DNA from 2 places in the Polaromonas sp. P1_F4 genome. Region 2 is predicted to be linked to the other one. Evidence: predicted binding sites of a transcription regulator. Region 2 holds the regulator's gene; the other holds the start of a gene.
What was found. Region 2 encodes HrcA, which represses chaperone genes, less so after heat shock. Its sites were predicted from a motif close to TTAGCACTCNNNNNNNNNGAGTGCTAA; they were not measured.
Positions count from the first base shown of each region.

Region 1 (9,692 bases), on a different contig from region 2:
GTGCTGCCTGCGCTGTTCCTTGTTTTCCTGCGGCGCTGGCATCGGGGGGCGCTGCCCTACGCCTACCAGGACCAGGGTATGGACGAGGCCGTGGCCCGCGCGATCTGCGACGCTGTCGATCCTGTGCGCGCGCTGTGCTCCGACGCGGGGCTATGGGGGAGTGCCGCAGGCGATACACGGCTGACGGATGCCGTGCGCGGCGCGATCGGGCGAGTCGCCGGTTTTGTCAATTCAGGGGTAAAAAAAGCATGAGCGAACGTCTGAAGAACCGTCATGTGCTTCTGACGGGCGCCGGTGGCGGCATCGGTCTGGCGGTGGCTGAAGCCTGCATCGCCGAGGGCGCGCACTGCAGCGTGGTCGACCGGGCAGTGGCGACGCCTGAAGCCGTGCAGGCACTGCAGAAACGTCATTCCGGCTGCCTGGCCTACATCGCGGCGGACGTGACGGACGCCCAGGCGATTGCGCGCCTGCTGGTGCAGGCACAGGCCGCTTTTGGCCCCATTCATACCCTGTTCAACAACGCGGCCGTGTTCGACCTCGCGCCTTTGCTTGACAGCGACGAGGCATCTTTCGACAAGCTCTTTGCCGTCAATGTGAAAGGCATGTTCTTTGTCATGCAGGCCGTGCTTCGCCACATGGTCGAAGCTGGCACGCAGGGTGCGTCGGTCATCAACATGGCCTCGCAGGCCGGGCGGCGCGGCGAAGCGCTGGTGTCGCACTACTGCGCCACCAAGGCCGCGGTCATCAGCTACACCCAGAGTGCCGCATTGGCCATGGCGCCGCATGGCATTCGCATCAACGGCATCGCACCCGGTGTGGTCGATACGCCGATGTGGGACCATGTCGACAGCCTCTTCGCCAAGGCAGAAGGGTTGCCTCCGGGGGAAAAGAAGCGGCGCGTGGGCCTCGAAGTGCCACTCGGCCGTATGGGCGTGCCGGCCGACATCGCCGGAGCAGCGGTATTTCTGGCCAGCGACGAAGCGCGTTACATCACGGCGCAGACCCTGAATGTCGATGGCGGCAACGTCATGAGCTGATTGATCGGGGTAGAGCGCGATGAATGAAGACTTCCATCTGTACCTCGACAGCGCCGACCTGACCGAGTTGCAGGCCTGCCTGCCGCATCCGGTAGTGCACGGGGTGACCACCAACCCCACGCTGCTGCAGCGAGCGGGCGTCGGGCGCGCCGCGGTGCCCGGCCTTCTGGCGCGCTGTATCGAACTGGGCGCGCGGCAAGTGCAGGCGCAGGTGTATTCGAGCGAAGTCGATGGCATGCTCGAAGACGCGCAGGACCTGCTGCCGCACTTCGACAAGGGCCAGCTGGTCGTGAAGATTCCCGCCACACGGCAGGGCTTCGATGCCGGTGCCCGGCTTGTCGCGCAAGGTGTGCCGGTCACGTGGACGGCTGTCTACGCGCCCGAGCAGGCGCACTTTGCTGCCCAACTGGGCGCGGCTTATGCGGCACCCTACCTGGGACGGCTTGAGGACGCTGGTGTCGACGGGTTGGCGCTGATCGCGCAGATGCAGGCGCTGGTAGCACAGCGGCCTTCGTCCGGCACGCGCCTGCTGGTGGCGAGCATCCGCTCCCGCGAGGCGTATCTTTCCTTGCTGAGGTTGGGCGTCGGCGCCATCACGATTCCGCTGCGCCTCTTTGCAGAATTGCTCGATCATCCCGCCACACTGGCTGCCGAGCGCGGATTCCTGGCTGACGCCCGCGCCTTGCCCTGACAGAGGACAATCCGAAAACCATGCGCATTGCACTCACAGGCGAAGCCCTGATCGATTTCACCGCCAGCGAGGCAGGCACGCTGGCGTTCCTGGGCCACGAGGGCGGCTCACCGCTCAACACGGCCGTCGCCTGCGCACGCCTCGGACAGCCCACTGGTTTTCTCACGCAGCTGTCGACCGACCTGTTTGGTGAACGCTTGATGCGTTTTCTCGAACGCAACGGTGTGGACACCCGTTTCATCCTGCGCAGCCATGCGCCGTCGACCCTGGCCTTCGTTGAGCGCACACCGCAGACCAACCGCTATGCCTTCTATACGCGCGGCAGCGCCGATGCGACCTGGGCGCCTGAGCCGCTGCCGCAGTTGCCGGCGGAATGCCGTTTTCTGCATTTCGGCTCCATCGCGCTCCTGCAGGAACCTGCTGCCACGCGCATCACCGGGCTGATGGCCGCCAATGCCGGGCGCCGTGTGATTGTGTTCGATCCCAACGTGCGGCCCAGCCTGATTTCCGATATGGCAGCCTACCGCGCGCGCGTCATGAGCTGGTTTGCGATGGCCGATCTGGTCAAGCTCAGCGACGAAGATGCCGGACTGCTGGCGCCCGGCAGGCCTGTCGATGCGCTGGCAGCGGATTGCCTGCACGCCGGTGCGCGAGCGGTCATCGTCACGCGTGGCGCTGGCGGTGCCACGCTTTGGCGCACGGGGCACGAGCCGTTGACTGTGGCGGCACCGCGTGTTGAGGTGGTCGACACCATCGGCGCGGGCGATACTTTTACGGCCGGGCTTTCAGTCTCGCTGCTTGCGCATGGCGTCGAACACCCGGCCCAGCTTGGCGAGCTGAGCGGCGACGCCTGGCGCGCAGTGATGCACTTCGCCGCCACGGCCGCCGCACTGAACTGCACCCGCGAAGGTGCCGATCCGCCCACGCTGGAGGCCGTTCACGCCGCGCTCGTGCGAGAGGACAATGAGGCCGTTGCTTCACGGTCCTGCCCCAGACTGCCATGACAACGTCTACATCCAAACGCCCGATCCCCCGTCAGCGCCAACCCGAACTGGAGCGCGATATTGCGCGCTCCCCATCACTGGGTTACGAGTCACCTGAAACCGGTCTGGTGCGCTGTCTTGCACATGGCTTTCCGAGCCCGCTGGTACGCTGGCATTTTCATGAAGAGTATGAACTGCACCTGATCACCGAGACCTCGGGCAAGGCGTTTGTCGGCGACTGGATCGGACCGTTTCAGCCCGGTCATCTGGTGTTGTGCGGCCCGCGCCTGCCGCACAACTGGATTTCGCTTGACGTGCCCGAAGGCGGCGCCGCGGGACGCGACCGGGTGATCCAGTTCCATCACGAGCCCATCGAGCGCGCGGCAACCGGGATTCCTGAATTGCGCGAAGTGATGCAGCTGCTCGAACGGGCACGCCATGGTATCGAGTTCTTCGGCATGTCGCAGCAGGCGCAGACGCACTGGGACAACATCAAGGCCGCGCGCGGCGTGCGCCGCCTCGGCCACTTTTTTGAGTTCATGGCCGACCTGGCGCAATGGACGGACTACCGGCTGCTGTCGAGCGTACAGATGCAAGGCACGCAGGGCGCCGATGGCGACGCACAGGTTGACCAGATCAACGGCATCGTCAACCGCATTACCGCCAACATGGCGGAACCGATCTCGATGTCAGTCGTGGCGGCCGAGCTCGGCATGAGCGAGAGCCGCTTCAGCCGCTTCTTCCAGCGCTCCACCGGCAACAGCTTTACCGACTTCGTCAACCGTGTGCGCATCAACAGCGCCTGCCACCTGCTGATGCAGACCGACCACAACGTCACCGACATCTGCTATCAGGTCGGTTTCAACAATGTCGCAAACTTCAACCGGCGTTTCCTGGAGATCAAGGGCATGACGCCTACCGAGTTCAGGCGGCAGACAGACGACCGTTTTGGCCGATTATCCTGATGGTCCTGTAGCGTGAAATTAAAACTTGTACCCCAGTTGCAAGGTGAAGCAATCAGGGTCAAGGCCCACATCGATGGTCTGGTTGGTACTGAGCGTGCCGCGGGTTTTCAGGAAAGTCTTGGTATAGCTGGCTTCTACAAACCATTTTTTGTCGAGGTTGAAAATACCACCCAGTTGCAACGCGGGGGCAAATTTCGACTTGAAGGATACGCTTGTGGCGGGGCCGCCTGGGTTGGTCAACGCGGTCAGCAGGGCTGTGCCGCGTTCCTTGTAGAACTTCACGTAGGAGAGGCCCGCACCCAGGTAAGGACGAAACCGGGCGTCGGCATCAAGAAACCGGTATTGCGCGATCAGCGTGATGGGCAAGGCCCGGGTGTCGGCCACTGTGCCAACGCCAGCGAGCACACCTGCGCCGCTGACGTCATGCCTGAAGCCCAAACCGAGCGGCAGGTGCAGGCTGATGTGGTCGGTGACCATGTAGTTTACGGCGGCCGTTAACCTGGAACTGTTGCTGACGTCGACTTTCGCGCCCTGAATTACGCCAGTTCCGGACGGCGCCGAAAGGCTGCCGCTGTTCACGGAAGGCGCAATCCGCGTGACGCCGGCCGACACGGACCATGTGCCCGCCTGTTGTGCAAAGCCGTATACGGAAGAAACCGCCAGGGCGGCCGCTATGAAGAGTTTCTGGGAGGGATTCATGGGCAAGTGCGAATGCGGGATGTGTTCGGGTTGCTATGGCGTCATTGTTTGTGCCGGCGGTATTCGCGCCATCGCACGGGGCGAGGGAAGTCATCCGGTGGCTCATGAGAAATCATGGTAGCGGCAGGCGCCAACGTGCAGCATCTTCCTCCCCGTTTTTGTGAAGAGACTGTGGCGCCGCAGACGAAAGGCCTTGCTGTGTGAAAACGTTTTTCGTACAAAGTGGACGAGCAATAAAAAAAGGGCCGCGAAAGCGGCCCTTTTTGATGGAGCGAAAAGCTCAGGCAGGCATTACATGCCCATGTCGCCCATGCCGCCCATTCCACCCATGCCGCCTGGCATGCCGCCGCCGGCGCCGGACTCTTCTTTCGGAGCTTCGGCAATCATGGCCTCGGTCGTCAGCATCAGGGATGCGACGGAGGCTGCGTTCTGCAGTGCGGTGCGGGTGACCTTCGTGGGATCCAGGATACCCATTTCGATCATGTCGCCGTAGGTGTCGTTGGCTGCATTGAAGCCGTAGTTACCCTTACCAGCCAGAACCGCGTTGACCACCACAGAGGCTTCGCCGCCTGCGTTGTAAACGATTTCGCGCAGGGGGGCTTCGATGGCGCGCAGCACCAGCTTGATACCGGCATCCTGGTCAGGATTGTCGCCGGCGATCTTGCCAGCAGCTTGCTTGGCGCGCAGCAGGGCCACGCCGCCGCCGGCCACAATGCCTTCTTCCACGGCAGCGCGGGTAGCGTGCAGCGCGTCTTCCACGCGGGCCTTCTTTTCCTTCATTTCGACTTCGGTGGCAGCGCCAACCTTGATCACGGCAACACCGCCGGCCAGCTTGGCCACGCGCTCTTGCAGTTTTTCACGGTCGTAGTCACTGGTCGCTTCTTCGATCTGGACGCGCACTTGCTTGACGCGTGCTTCGATGTCGGCAGCGGCGCCGGAGCCGTCGATGATGATGGTGTTTTCCTTGCCCACTTCGATGCGCTTGGCCTGGCCGAGGTCAGCCAGCGTCACTTTTTCGAGCGACATGCCGACTTCTTCAGCGATGACCTTGCCGCCGGTCAGGCAGGCGATGTCTTCCAGCATGGCTTTGCGGCGGTCGCCGAAGCCAGGGGCCTTCACAGCCACAACCTTCAGGATGCCGCGCAGGGTGTTCACCACCAGAGTTGCCAGGGCTTCGCCTTCGACTTCTTCAGCAATGATCAGCAGCGGACGGCCGGCCTTGGCGACTTGCTCCAGGGTAGGCAGCAGGTCACGGATGTTGCTGATCTTCTTGTCGTAGAGCAGAACAAAGGGGTTGTCCAGCAGTGCGGACTGCTTTTCAGGGTTGTTGATGAAGTAAGGGGAGAGGTAGCCGCGGTCGAACTGCATGCCTTCGACGACGTCGAGCTCGTTTTGCAGGGACTTGCCGTCTTCCACGGTGATCACGCCTTCTTTACCAACCTTGTCCATTGCGTCGGCAATGATCTTGCCGATGGATTCGTCAGAGTTGGCGGAGATGGAGCCGACCTGGGCGATTTCTTTCGAAGTCGTGGTGGGCTTGGAAGCCTTCTTGAGCTCTTCGGTCAGGGCCAGCACGGCCTTGTCGATACCGCGCTTCAGGTCCATCGGGTTCATGCCCGCGGCCACGTACTTCATGCCTTCGCGGACGATGGCTTGAGCCAGAACGGTGGCGGTGGTGGTGCCGTCGCCGGCGTTGTCGGAGGTCTTGGAAGCGACTTCCTTGACCATCTGCGCGCCCATGTTCTGCAGCTTGTCTTTCAGTTCGATCTCTTTGGCGACGGACACACCGTCCTTGGTCACCGTGGGGGCGCCGAACGAGCGCTCCAGAACCACGTTACGGCCTTTGGGGCCCAGGGTTACCTTGACGGCGTTGGCCAGGATGTTCACACCCTCGACCATGCGTGCGCGGGCTTCGCCGCCGAAAATTACGTCTTTTGCTGCCATGATGCAGATTCCTTAAAGTTTATGGATGAAATCGCCTGCCGGCCCATATACAACGTGCGCCAGCAGCTATCAAATAAATAGCAGAAGAGAGATTACTTCTCGACCACTGCAAACAGGTCTTCTTCTTTCATGACGAGCAGTTCGTCGCCGTCGACCTTGACGGTCTGGCCGCTGTATTTGCCGAACAGCACGCGGTCGCCAACTTTCACGCCCACGGGGCTCAGTTCGCCCTTGTCGTTCTTCTTGCCTGGGCCAACGGCCAGCACTTCGCCCTGATCAGGCTTTTCAGCGGCGCTGTCAGGAATGACGATGCCGGAAGCGGTTTTGGTTTCGTTTTCCACGCGTTTGACGATCACGCGGTCGTGCAAAGGACGAAGTTTCATGAGAGCTCCTTGTTTGAGAACAATGGTTTTGGGAATCAAAAAGCACCCGCGTAAAAGTGAGTGCCCGTTAACTTGGTGGATTGACTGAGCTTTGTTAGCACTCAATACCATCGAGTGCTAATCATAGAGGCAATCAGACCCGTTTTCAAGGTGGTGCTACTGAAAACCGCTGTTTTGGTGCTTTACCCGTGAACCGGACTGATTCTTGGATTCCCACCCCCGGGCCGTCCGGCGGCGTCCCGGAGGGGGCGAGTGGAGAAACGCTGACGGGAGACGAAGGGACGGCGTGTCGTCCTACGCTCAACTCAGGCTCTGCAAACCGGAGATTTTGGAGGCTGCTGGCTACTATTTATCCAGGTGTTACAAGCCGCTTCGTTCTTTAACGGGGTGTTGCGGATTGTTCTTTCCGTGCCATGTTGGCTCACAACCGCATCCCTGTAACCATGACCACAAAGACCTCAACCGAGCTTCAGTTCCTTTCAACCGGCATCCCAGGCCTGGATAACATCCTTGGAGGCGGCCTCATCAAGGACCGGATCTACCTGATTGAAGGTGAGCCTGGCACCGGCAAGACCACCACCGGCCTGCAATTTCTGGTGGAAGGCGCCCGGCAGGGTGAGTCCGTTGTGTACATCACACTGGCCGAAACGGCGGCAGAACTGGCCGGGGTTGCCGAGTCCCATGGCTGGGACATGGGGGGCATTCACATCCATGAGGTACTGCCGTCTGAAAACCTGCTGATGCCGGAGGCGGAATACACCATGTTCCACCCTTCGGAGGTAGAGATGGGCACCACCACACAGATGATTCTGTCCGTGATTGAAGAGCGAAAACCGACCCGGGTGGTGATTGATTCCCTCTCCGAATTGCAATTGCTGGCCGATACGCCGCTACGCTATCGCCGCCAGGTGCTGGCGCTCAAGCAGTTCTTCGCCAGCCGTTCCTGCACCGTGATGTTGCTCGACGACCGCACGGCTGCCGGCATAGACCTTCAGGTGCGCAGCATTGCGCACGGCGTGATCACGCTGGACCAGTCCGTGAAGGACTACGGGGCCGAGCGGCGCCGGGTGCGCGTGGTGAAGTACCGCGGCATCGCCTTTCGTGGCGGCCTGCATGACTACGACATCCAGTACGGGGGCCTGTGCGTGTACCCGCGCCTGGTGGCGGCCGAGTCGCGCGTGATGGGAAAACGGGAACAGCTCAAAAGCGGCCTTCCCGAACTCGACACTCTCCTGGGCGGCGGCCTGGAAGAGGGCACCAGCACGCTGATTGCCGGCCCCCCGGGTACCGGCAAGTCGTCGCTGGCGGCCCAGTTCGTCACCGCCGCAGCGGAACGCGGGCAGACCAGCGCCATGTTCCTGTTTGAAGAAGCGGCAAACAATTTGCTGAACCGCGCAGACGGCCTGGGCATGAAAATCCGCGAGCCCTATGAAAGCGGCGTGCTGAGCATTCAGCAGATTGACCCGGCCGAGCTGTCCCCTGGGGAGTTCACGACCGTAGTGTGCCGGGCCGCAGACCGGGGCTGCAAAGTCATCGTCATCGACAGCATCAACGGTTACCTCAATGCCATGCCGGACGAGCGTTTTCTGACAACGCATTTGCACGAATTGCTGACCTACCTGGGCCAGCGCGGTGTGGTGACCATCCTGATAGGCGTTCAGCAAGGCATGCTGGGCGGCCAGATGTCCACCACGGTGGATGCCAGTTACCTGGCCGACAACGTACTCATGCTGCGCTACTTCGAGCATGACGGCGAAGTCAAGCAGGCCGTATCGGTGTTCAAAAAGCGAGGCAGCCTGCACGAGCGCACCATCCGCGAATTCTCGATGTCGCACAAGGGCATCCATGTCGGCGCGCCGCTGCGCGGCTTCCGCGGCATTCTGACGGGGGTGCCCGTCTACCTCGGCAACGATCCTGAGGTGGGTGCTGCCCGCGGAGCAAGATAGGTGGAGCGGCGAATCGTCATTTGTGCGCCTACAGGGCGGGACGCGGCGCTGACCGCCAGGGTGCTTCAGTCGGTGGGTATCCACAGCATTGTGTGTGCAAACAGCGATGAGCTTATGACGCAACTCCCGCTGGGTGCCGGCGCCCTCTTGCTGGTGGAAGAGGTTGTCAGTGGTGCCGCCATGCGGCCATTGGCTGACTACGTGGCCTCACAACCCACCTGGTCGGACATCCCCATCCTGCTGCTGACGCGCAGCGGCGCAGATTCGCTGGATGTGCAGCGGGCGGTCGAGCATCTTGGCAATGTGACGCTGGTGGAACGGCCCGTGCGCACCATTGCCCTGATTACCGCCACCCGCTCGGCCGTGCGGGCACGCGAAAGGCAATACCAGGTGCGCGATGCCGACAAGCGCAAGGACGAGTTCCTGGCTACGCTCGCGCATGAGCTGCGCAATCCGCTGGCGCCGATCCGTACGTCCATGGGAATCCTCAGGCATCTTTACCCGGACTCGGGCCAGATCACGCAACTGCGCAATGTCGTGGACCGCCAGGTGGCTCACCTGACGCGATTGGTGGATGACCTGTTGGACGTGGCCCGCATCACCAGCGGCAAGGTCACCCTGAAAAGGGGGCAGATCACACTGCAATCAGTGATTAACCATGCGGTGGAGATTTCTGGTACCGCCATGGAAAGCAAGCAGCACCGGTTGGACGTGCAGGAGCCGGACGCACCGTATCTGCTGGATGCCGATCACGCGCGCCTGGTGCAAAGCGTCGCCAACCTTCTGGTCAACGCCGCCAAGTTCACGCATCCAGGCGGTCATATCGTGCTGCGCGCGGACGTCGAGGGGCCTGTGGTGACTTTCCGTGTCGCCGACAACGGGATCGGGCTTGAGGCGTCTTCTCTGGTAAAAATCTTTGACCTGTTTGCCCAGACGCCCGTGCCTGGCGAAGCGCCGACCGGTCTGGGAATCGGTCTGAGCCTGGCCAGGCAGTTTGCCGAGATGCACGGCGGCACTCTGCATGCCAGCAGTGAAGGCCTTGGT
Region 1 covers NZ_JBFUBP010000002.1:351,834-361,525, reverse strand. The annotation lists gene dalD (D-arabinitol 4-dehydrogenase) at 1-252, shown strand, start outside; gene AC1DYQ_RS06715 (L-iditol 2-dehydrogenase) at 249-1,037, shown strand; gene AC1DYQ_RS06710 (transaldolase family protein) at 1,057-1,728, shown strand; gene AC1DYQ_RS06705 (carbohydrate kinase family protein) at 1,749-2,732, shown strand; gene AC1DYQ_RS06700 (AraC family transcriptional regulator) at 2,729-3,676, shown strand; gene AC1DYQ_RS06695 (OmpW/AlkL family protein) at 3,695-4,375, opposite strand; gene groL (chaperonin GroEL) at 4,667-6,319, opposite strand; gene AC1DYQ_RS06685 (co-chaperone GroES) at 6,412-6,702, opposite strand; gene AC1DYQ_RS06680 (ATPase domain-containing protein) at 7,146-8,648, shown strand; gene AC1DYQ_RS06675 (hybrid sensor histidine kinase/response regulator) at 8,763-9,692, shown strand, end outside.
Region 1: the regulator HrcA is predicted to act here: its motif matches at 6,797-6,823, upstream of AC1DYQ_RS06685 (co-chaperone GroES).

Region 2 (9,692 bases):
AGATCAGCGACTTCACATAGCCTTGCAGCTGGGATGAGCGGATCATGCTGGTGTCGAGCACGTGGGCCTGCTCGCGCATCTCACCCAGCAACTCCCGCTCCAGCTCTATGGCGTCTACCAACGCCCGGTGCTGGTCGGAGGCGTCGATGCGCGACAGAGGGTGAAGCCTGCGTGTTTCGGAAAAGCGGCGCACCAGGGTCTCGGTGTTGGCATCCAGGAAGAGGGATTGCACTGCTACGCCGGAAGCGCGCAACTGCCGCAGCTGCTGGGGCACCAGGGGAAGCGAGACTGCGCTTCGCACGTCCATGGCAATGGCAACTTTTTGGGCGCCGTGCTGCTGCTCCAGTGCGACGAAGGGCGTCAGCAATTCCGGCGGAAGGTTGTCCACGCAGTAATAACCGGCGTCTTCCAGCGCATGCAGGGCAACCGATTTTCCGGAGCCCGACATACCGGTGATAAGAACCATTTCCAGTGCTGCCATCACTGCCCCAGCATTTCCTTGGCATGGGCCAACGTAGTACCGGAAAGCCGCTCGCCGCCGAGCATGCGGGCGATTTCAGCCACGCGCTGTTCCCCATTCACATGGTCTACGGTACTGAGGGTGGTGCCGTTTTCGGCTCGCTTGGCAACGACAAGGTGCTGGTCGGCACAGGCTGCTACCTGGGGCAGGTGGGTGACGGCCATAACTTGCCGGTCTTTACCCAGTTGTTTCATCAGCCGCCCGACGGTTTCGGCCACGGCTCCCCCCACGCCAGAATCAACCTCGTCAAATATGAGCGTTTGTGCCTGCCCCAACTGGCTGGTGGTGACGGCGATGGCCAGCGCGATGCGCGACAACTCGCCGCCGGAAGCGACCTTGCCCACGGGGCGGGGCGTGCTGCCGGCATGGCCCGCTACCAGGAACTCGGCTTGCTCCAGCCCGTGCTGGGCTGGTTGCTCAAGTTTGTTAAGCGCCACGTCGAATTTTCCGCCCTGCATGCCGAGGCCCTGCATGGCCTGGGTAATGGCTTTGGCGAGTTTTGGGGCAGCTTTGCCGCGCGCCTTCGACACCTGGCCGGCTTCATCCAGGTAGGCTGACCGTGCCTGGTTTTCGTTTTTTTCCAATTGAACCAGATCGGTGGCTTCGTCGAGCTTGTGCAACTCGGCCCGCCAGGAGGCCAGCAATTCAGGCAGTTCGGCTGGAGTGCGTTTGTAGCGCCGCGCCAGGCTGACCCACAGCGAAAGACGTTCGTCGAGTTCGGCCAGCCGTTGGGGTTCCAGCTCGGCATGCCGTGCATAGCCGTTGAGCGAATGCACCGCATCTTCCATTTGGGCCAGAGCGCCATTTAACACTTCGAGGATGCTCTTGAACTCGGGTTCGATGTGTTCCTGGCCTTGCAACGATGCAATGGCCCGTCCCAGGAGTGCAGTGGCGTTCTCGTCGGACTCCTGCAATACGTCGACGGCGGCCTGTACGGCATCGCGCAGAGCCTGCGCGTTGGACAACCGCCCATGCTGGGCATTCAGCTCGTCCCATTCGGCGGCCCCGGGTGCCAGCTTGTCGAGTTCGCCGATTTGCCACGCCAGCCGTTCGCGTTCGCGCTGCAGGCTGTCTTGTGCTTCGCGTGCGTCATTCAATGTTTTCTGGGCGAGCCGCCATTGTTGCCAGAGGCGTGACAACTCGCCGGTAGATACTTCCGCATAGGAGTCGAGCAAGCCGCGTACCGCGTCGGGGCGGGTCAGACTTTGCCACGCATGCTGGCCGTGGATGTCCACCAGCTGGTCGGCGATGTCCTTGAGCTGGGTGGCTGTTGCCGCGCTGCCATTGATCCAGGCGCGGCTTTTACCTTGCGCGTCTATCGTGCGCCTGAGCAGCAGGGTTTCGCTGCTGTCGAAGCCGGCTTGTTCCAGCCAGGGGGCCAGGCCGGAGGGGCTGTCAAACTCTGCGCTGATTTCGCAGCGTGCGGCGCCTTCGCGAACCACGCCGGCATCGGCTCGGGCGCCCAAAGCAAGCTGCAGTGCATCAATCAGGATCGATTTGCCCGCACCGGTTTCACCGGTGAGCACCGAGAAGCCGCCGGACAAATCCAGCTCAAGCTTGTGGACGATGACGAAGTCGCGAAGCGATATGGTTTTGAGGCTCATAACTTGAATCCTGGCCGGTCAGGCCACGCCTTCGTTCCAGTGCAGCTTTCTCCGGAGCGTGTCGAAATAGCTCCAGCCTTTGGGGTGCAGGAAACGCATTTGGTGTTCGGAGCGCCTGACGGTGATGCGGTCGCCATGCAACAGACTTGCCAGCGACTGCATGTCGAAGTTGGCGCTGGCGTCGCGGCCAGAGACGATTTCAATGGTAATTTCGCCCGAGTCCGACAGCACAATGGGCCTGTTGGACAAGGTATGCGGTGCAATCGGCGCCAACACCCAGCCGGCAATCGATGGGTGCAGCAAGGGCCCGCCCGCTGAAAGGGCATAGGCCGTGGAGCCGGTCGGCGAGGCGATGATCAGGCCATCTGCGCGCTGGTTTGCTACAAAGCGGCCATCCACCTCCACACGGAGTTCCACCATGCCGGCGGTCGCTCCGCGGTTCACCACAACGTCGTTCATGGCGGTGGCGCTGAAGACGCACCTGCCGTCACGCACGACCTCTGCCTGCATCATCCAGCGTCGATCTTCTTCATACTCGCCACCCAACATGGGGATGAGTGTGTTCTGGTAGTCCTCAAAGGCGATGTCAGTGATGAACCCCAGCCTGCCCTGGTTGATACCCACCAGGGGGATGCCGAATTGGGCCAGTAGCCGGCCTATGCCCAGCATGGTGCCGTCGCCTCCCACGACGAGGGCGAGGTCGCACTGGGCACCTATGCCAGCTGCGTCAAGGGTCGGGAACCGGGTCAGGCCGGTGTTGCTGGCGGTGTCCTGTTCGATCGCCACCTCGCAACCCTGGGTGCCCAGGAAGTGCGCGATCTCCTCCAGTGCTGACCGGGAACCCTGTGCGTGGTACTTGCCGATCAATGCGACATGGCGAAATTGCGACTTCATCGGCAAATTACATCACAACATGGCAACCGAAGCTTCGTAGAATGGCACCATGCTTGATGATCGTGCCCGATTGCTGCTGAAAGCACTGGTTGAACGCTACATTGCCGATGGACAGCCGGTGGGTTCGCGTACGCTCTCAAAAGCTTCCGGCCTTGAACTGTCTCCGGCCACCATACGCAATGTGATGAGCGACCTGGAGGAGCTTGGCCTGATTGTCAGCCCGCACACCTCGGCAGGGCGCATTCCCACAGCGCGGGGTTACCGGCTCTTTGTCGACACGATGTTGACCACCCAGCGCGACTCCTTGTCGTCGTCGGGCCATATCGGTGCGCCGCGGCTGGCACCTGATCAGCCTCAAAAAGTGCTCAGCAATGCGGCACACATGCTGTCGAGCCTGTCGCAATTCGTGGGCGTCGTCATGGCGCCACGCCGGACGTCGGTATTTCGCCATATTGAGTTTCTGCGCCTGTCCGAAAAACGTTTTCTGGTGATCATCGTCTCGCCCGACGGCGATGTGCAAAACCGGGTCATCTTCACCGAAGCGGACTACACGCAGTCCCAACTGGTCGAGGCGGCCAATTTCCTCAATTCGCATTACGCTGGCATGGCGATCGAAGAGGTACGAGAGCGCCTGAAGAACGAGGTGGAAGCCCTTCGCGGTGAAATCGCCACGTTGATGCAGGCGGCGGTCAAGGTCAGCTCGGAGGCCATCGAGTCGCGCGACGAGGTGGTTATTTCCGGCGAACGCAATCTGCTGGCCGTCAGCGACTTTTCCGGTGACATGGGTAACCTGCGCAAGCTCTTTGATCTCTTCGAGCAAAAGGCGCAACTTATGCGGCTCCTCGATGTTTCGAGCCGCGCCGAGGGAGTCCGGATTTACATCGGCGGCGAAAGTCAGGTGATTCCGTATCAGGAACTGTCTGTGGTGACGGCCCCTTATGAAGTCGACGGACAGGTCGTGGGAACCCTGGGCGTGATAGGGCCCATGCGTATGCCCTACGAAAAAATGATCCAGATTGTCGACATCACCTCCAAGCTGGTGAGCACCGCGCTGAGCCACAGCAAGTAGGCCCTTACAATCGATCTCTTGAGTGGGGCGTTAGCTCAGTTGGTTAGAGCAGAGGACTCATAATCCTTTGGTCGAGTGTTCAAGTCACTCACGCCCTACCATTTTATTGGCTCCGGAGATGAGTTTATTGCTATTAAATAAGTAGCAAGTATTTTCAAATCTTTTCTGTTGCCAGTTTATTGCCAGAATTCGAGTCGATGCCGTTGCATGTATTTGCACCATGATGGACTACAAGCATCGCTCAAAACCGTCTTGACTTCAATTCCAGGTCTCAAAAAAGGTAGGACATCGCCTTTCTAGATGACGAAGTTCCATTTATGGTGGCACGGGGTAGCTTGTTCTGTTGTCGATATCCGATGCCCTTATGTGCTAGGTTTTTTCTACCGTACACAACTCGTCCATGACCTCAGACCCTCACGCGGATAGATTTGCCGAAATCGGTTTTTGGACTGTCCCAATGAAAGGGACAGCCGCTCGAAAGAAGCTGGAGGCATGGGCGGCGACTCACCAAAATAATCCAAAATTTCACAAAGCAATTGATGAAACTTGGAAGGTTGCTACGGCCTTGGTTCAAGTGCAAAGTGTGAATGGTGCCGGCCTGCGCGCGGACTCACAGTTGAGAGAATTCAACTTGGAGTACAACGGTCGTGTTTTTAAAGGTTCCTTAAGGGATATGCCCTCCTCATTCAATGTGGTGGAGGCATTTAATAAATTTCTTCCTCGCACCGCAACTTTTGAAATCAGGGATGAGAAGGACCATCTATTTTCATTTCAGCACTTCATTGACTGGGTGACCTGCGGCGAGACAGAAGGCGTCGAATTAAAACTCGCCGAGCACCTAGTCGAAGGCCAAATCTATTCCTACACATCCTTTGATCGAGTGTCGGAATTATGCTTTTCAGCAGAGGACTCAACAGAGTTCGGCATCGGATCGGTTTCGATGGTCCGATTCGGTCACGAAGTAAGTTTGCTGATTCTGGCCGGGAAAAAAGCGAATTTAACTCTTGAAACAGAGAAGGCAAAGGAGGCGTGGCTTGGTGCCCGTGTCGCACCACATCGCTCCCACATAAAGGTAGCGGAATCCAGGGAAATTCGAGCCGAACCACTGTCAGATGCTGATGACTTATGGAAGACCGTTGTGTTGATGCGGTTGGACGGAAATCAACGAACAGTTGACGTCCGTTATGTCATGGCTGACATGGGAGCATCCTATAGTATTCATACAGATGATGTGTCAACTTACTTCGAGGAGAACGGCGACGAGTTTATGAAGGGCGCCAAGGAAGCATATGTCAAATCACGCGCTGCCTTGGAGAAGTACCAGACGCTTTTCGAACTTGGAAAAACGTTTCTTAGTCTTCCCCTTTTTTTTAGCGCTCATGAGGATGACATAACAATTCAAAGGCACCCGACCGAATTCAAAGAATTTCGATCAAAACTTGCCAACAAAAAAGTGGTCGACAGAGTTCACCCAAAACATTGGCTGCAATTTCGGAACGTGTACACCCTTAAGAGGCCAACAGCTAGGTCACCGGATAGAACATCCTTCACGGCACCCGACTTTAAAGTTGAAACTCGAGGCTACTGGAAGAAACTGCCAATTGATACTCAAGGATTAGATAAGTACGGCCAATCAATCTACGGTAGAACATGGGTTACGCAGACACTCTCGTGGGTCGAAGAACGACCGGCCAGTCCAACAACGGTTGAGAGCGCTTCGGCTCACGACTTCGATGGACTCCGAGCTGGGTACATCTATGTGATGAGATCTGCCGCCCACGAGAAAGACATATTCAAGATTGGTTTGACCACAAGAACAACCGATATCCGCAGCAAAGAGTTGTCGCGAAGCACTAGTTCACCAGATCACTTTTTAACCGTGCAGGAATGGGCCACCCCCGATTGCATGCTTGCCGAAAAGCTCATCCATGAGCGCTTGGCCCCGCACAGGATTAATCCAAGTCGCGAGTTCTTTAAGGCTGACTACAAGGATATCGCTGTTGTGATTCAAGACGTTATCGCCAGTGTCGAAGAAATGGCCGCGAATGAGGCTCCTTGACCACGTTTAAGTGCAGACGCTAAGTGTTCGTACTTCCACATCTTGCTGGAAGAATTTCAGCGATTAATTGATGATGGGGCTTTGATAGTCGATCTGACTCTATGGCGTCGATTTAAAATTGCATTCATTTAGAGGATGTCGTTTTGTCTGATTGTTCTTCAGATGCTTTCACAAAGGCGATGACTTCTTTGATGGCGTCAGTTCGCGCTGCCGTGTTGCCCTCTACGGCATAGCCACGGCTGTTGCATTCTCTTTGTTGTTTCGACCATTCGGCAAACCCGTTGATCGGTTCGCCAGTTTTGTAGTTCCGTGCTTCGCCCAGACCGGCGCCTTGGCGATTAATCATGTGCACTTCAATCGTGCAGTTGTTGGCATGGACGCCTTGAGGCAACCATTCGTAGCGGCCGGTACCGTCAAAACCGTGATGAGCCCCAGGATAGACTTTCCACCGGATGTTCGTTCCGCCGGCCTTCAGCTCGGTGTAATAGTCCACGCATGCGGATGCAATGGTTCCGTTGTCGGCACCGCCCAGAAGAGCCAAGATCGGTGCTTTGTTCGTGTCGCCCCGGTCATAGCGGAACCGCGTGCTGCAGTTGCCCTGGTAAAGCGGTATGTTGCCGGCAAACTTTAAGTCCGTATCGATCACGGCCTTGCGCACCATATCCCAGTGTGTTTCAAACGCCACCGAGCCACCACGTGAACCGCCCATGCTGAAGATGCGCTGTGCATCGATCTGTGGGTGTGTAGCCAGTAATTTCAGCGCGTTCAGAGCATCGGCGACATTTGCCGACACATCGAGAAGACCTTGATTGTTCGTGGTACCTGCTATCTCACGTGGTTTGAATGAGTCCACGATGAAGACAGCTATGCCGGCATCATTCAGCGACTTGCCCCAGACGTCGTAGAGTTTGGCCGAGACGCCGCCGCTGCCTGGACTGATGATGACGGCGGGGACTTTGCCATTCACCTGGCTCGGCATGATCAGGTCACCGTAGACGACGACGGGCTTTGTGTTTGTCATGTTCTTGCGCACGAATTGCCAGCGGTCGGGTGGAGTGATCGAGTTGAATTCGATACGCCCTGTCTGGCCGGCGCTGAGCGTGTCGAGTGGTGCAGCGCTTGCCGCCGCTGAAAAAAGTGCGAAAACGATTAGCAGGCGCTTCATGATGTCTCCTCGGTTGTTACTGGCTGGATGACGGCGGGAAGGTGTCTCCATCAGAAAAAGCTACGTAATTCGTAGTATCTGAATCATACAAAAGTTACGAAGCTCGTAGTTTTCAAAGAACTACGGATGTCTGACGCGGATAAGCAATGGGGCGCTCGGCTCAAACAAGCTCGACTGGCGGCTAAGCTGTCTCAAAAACAGCTCGGAATTGAAGCCGGTATTGATGAGTTCGTCGCCAGCACGCGGATTAACCGCTACGAGTTGGGCGTGCACAAGCCGGACTACTTGACGGCGCAGAACCTGGCCAAAGTGCTCCGCGTATCGGCGGCGTTCTTTTATGCGCCGGAAGATGAGGTCGCAACAGTGCTATTTCAGTACTACCGCGCCAATAAACTGGAACGAGCGGCCGTGCGTAAGGCGCTTGAGCGTCTACCAGGCCCACCAACAATTTCTTAACGTCTGCTTGTCAGCCGGAACCGCACCGCTGCCAACAAACGTACCGGCTCGGCAGTCCACGCCGGCGAGTCATACAGCCATTGAACCGGCTTGCCGGCGACTGCGGACCGTCTCAGCGGATTGACCGTCCTTCCCCGGCTTCTATGGCCGGCCAGTGGAAGCCTCAATCGCGCATTGAATGTCGAAAAGACCGGGCCCGGGGCGGATGGGTCCAGAAGCAGAAGGGTGTCCGGCGCAGTTTCATTGCCAGCAACGCGGCCTTCCATGCCGATGGCCAGTGCCCAATGCTTGGTGTGCTGGTTCTTGGTGCTGGAAAACGCAAGCGCTGTCAGTTCGCCGCGCATCAAGCACTCCACCGCAAACCGGTCTATGTTGCCGGTGTCACCACATTGCAGCGCCACGGTCAACGGCAAGCCTAGCGAACGAATGATCTGAACATACTCATCGTGATACACGCCGGTGAAAAACGTGTGCTGGAATGAAGCCCATACTTCGGCCGGAACGCCATACTTTCGTCGGGGCATCTCTTCTAAAGCAGACGCTTTGGCCAATCCGAAGATGGCGAGCACCATAGCAAATACATAAAGTCCGCACGCGCCGTCAATGTCGCCTTGCTGAAAGAACACCGGCACAGGATCCTCACGCTTGAGCTGTACCGTCACGTTATGGCCGCTTTGAAGCGCCGCATACGTTCGTTGAAATCGGTAATCCATGACTGTTATTCCAGGTCGTTAGTTGGATCGGTCGGACCGACGGCGTTAGTAGTCTTGGGGTCGCAGGATGACTGTGCTCAATCTGTCGGCGGAGCTGATGATCCAAATCGTGGGTAGATCGATACGCTTGAGTCGTGGCGTGGCCGCGAGCTTGGCGTCGTCCACCAGTCGATAGACACTGATCAGCTGTCGCTGGCGGGCCACCGCAAGTTCGTTTTCGGCGGCGTCTTTTGGACCGCAATCGCCCCAATCCCCATGAACATGGAGGTTCAGAAGTGCGGCGGCGCTGAAGCCGGTCTGCTGTAGAAGGTCCAGCGCGCCGGGTGTGGCAAGGACTTTGCCGAGCTGAAACCGTGCCGCGTTCGTGAAAATAATGACTGCTGTTGGTGGTCGAGTTGCTTCCGGCGGTTTGTTTTCGTCGTTCATGGTGAGACCTTTTGGTAAAAGTGGATGGACGTGCGCCGGCCTCCGTCATAAGGTCTCGGATACCGCACAGTCATTTGTTGTGGGGATAGCTGCAGCGAGTCGCTGCGGGGATGTAGCTCTTCGCTACTCGGCTACCGCATAAACCGCCTGCAGAATGGCAAGCGGTGTCACCGGCAGCTTGTTCCGGCTGTTCTTAATGAAGCAGCGGCGAACCGCAAGCTGAACCGAAAAGTAGTCCAGAAACCCTTCGAGCGGGGTACAGCTCTCTTCCGTGATCCGATACTGGCTAAACCAGCTAATCAGCGCCGCAATGTGCGCGGCTTTGAGCGGCTGCTTGGCCATGGCCGTTTCATAGGCCAGCGCGACCGGTTCGGGGAACATCGCATGAGCGATGTCTGGTGGCATCTCGCTCTCGGGATCAAACAGCAAGCTGGCTTCCGGTTCCAAGCAGCGGCTGAGCAAACCATCGATAGAACGATGCGGAATCTCTAGCGCATCCTTCAAAGTCGGTGTTGGCGTCAGGTAGCGGTTGAGAGAGAACACATTGCCCCGATGCGACAAGTCAACTAGACCCATCCCGTGCAAGCGACAGGGTTCGGCTAAGGTCTGTGCGACGGCATCCGCCGGCTCATTGAAGAACAGCCCGAGCGCATGCCATACCTGCTGCGCGTCGCAACAGGGGATTTTGTTGAGAATCCCCGGCAAGACAGATGGAGTGCTGCGATGACCGCAGTATGACCAGAGCAAGATTTTCTTCTCGATGCTGGACAGATGCAGCGCCAGGCA
Region 2 covers NZ_JBFUBP010000006.1:295,368-305,059, forward strand. The annotation lists gene rapZ (RNase adapter RapZ) at 1-481, opposite strand, end outside; gene recN (DNA repair protein RecN) at 481-2,124, opposite strand; gene AC1DYQ_RS14645 (NAD kinase) at 2,143-3,018, opposite strand; gene hrcA (heat-inducible transcriptional repressor HrcA) at 3,068-4,087, shown strand; tRNA gene AC1DYQ_RS14655 (tRNA-Ile) at 4,112-4,188, shown strand; gene AC1DYQ_RS14660 (GIY-YIG nuclease family protein) at 4,488-6,146, shown strand; gene AC1DYQ_RS14665 (dienelactone hydrolase family protein) at 6,271-7,311, opposite strand; gene AC1DYQ_RS14670 (helix-turn-helix domain-containing protein) at 7,438-7,767, shown strand; gene AC1DYQ_RS14675 (hypothetical protein) at 7,764-8,480, opposite strand; gene AC1DYQ_RS14680 (type I restriction endonuclease subunit M) at 8,526-8,906, opposite strand; gene AC1DYQ_RS14685 (hypothetical protein) at 9,030-9,692, opposite strand, start outside.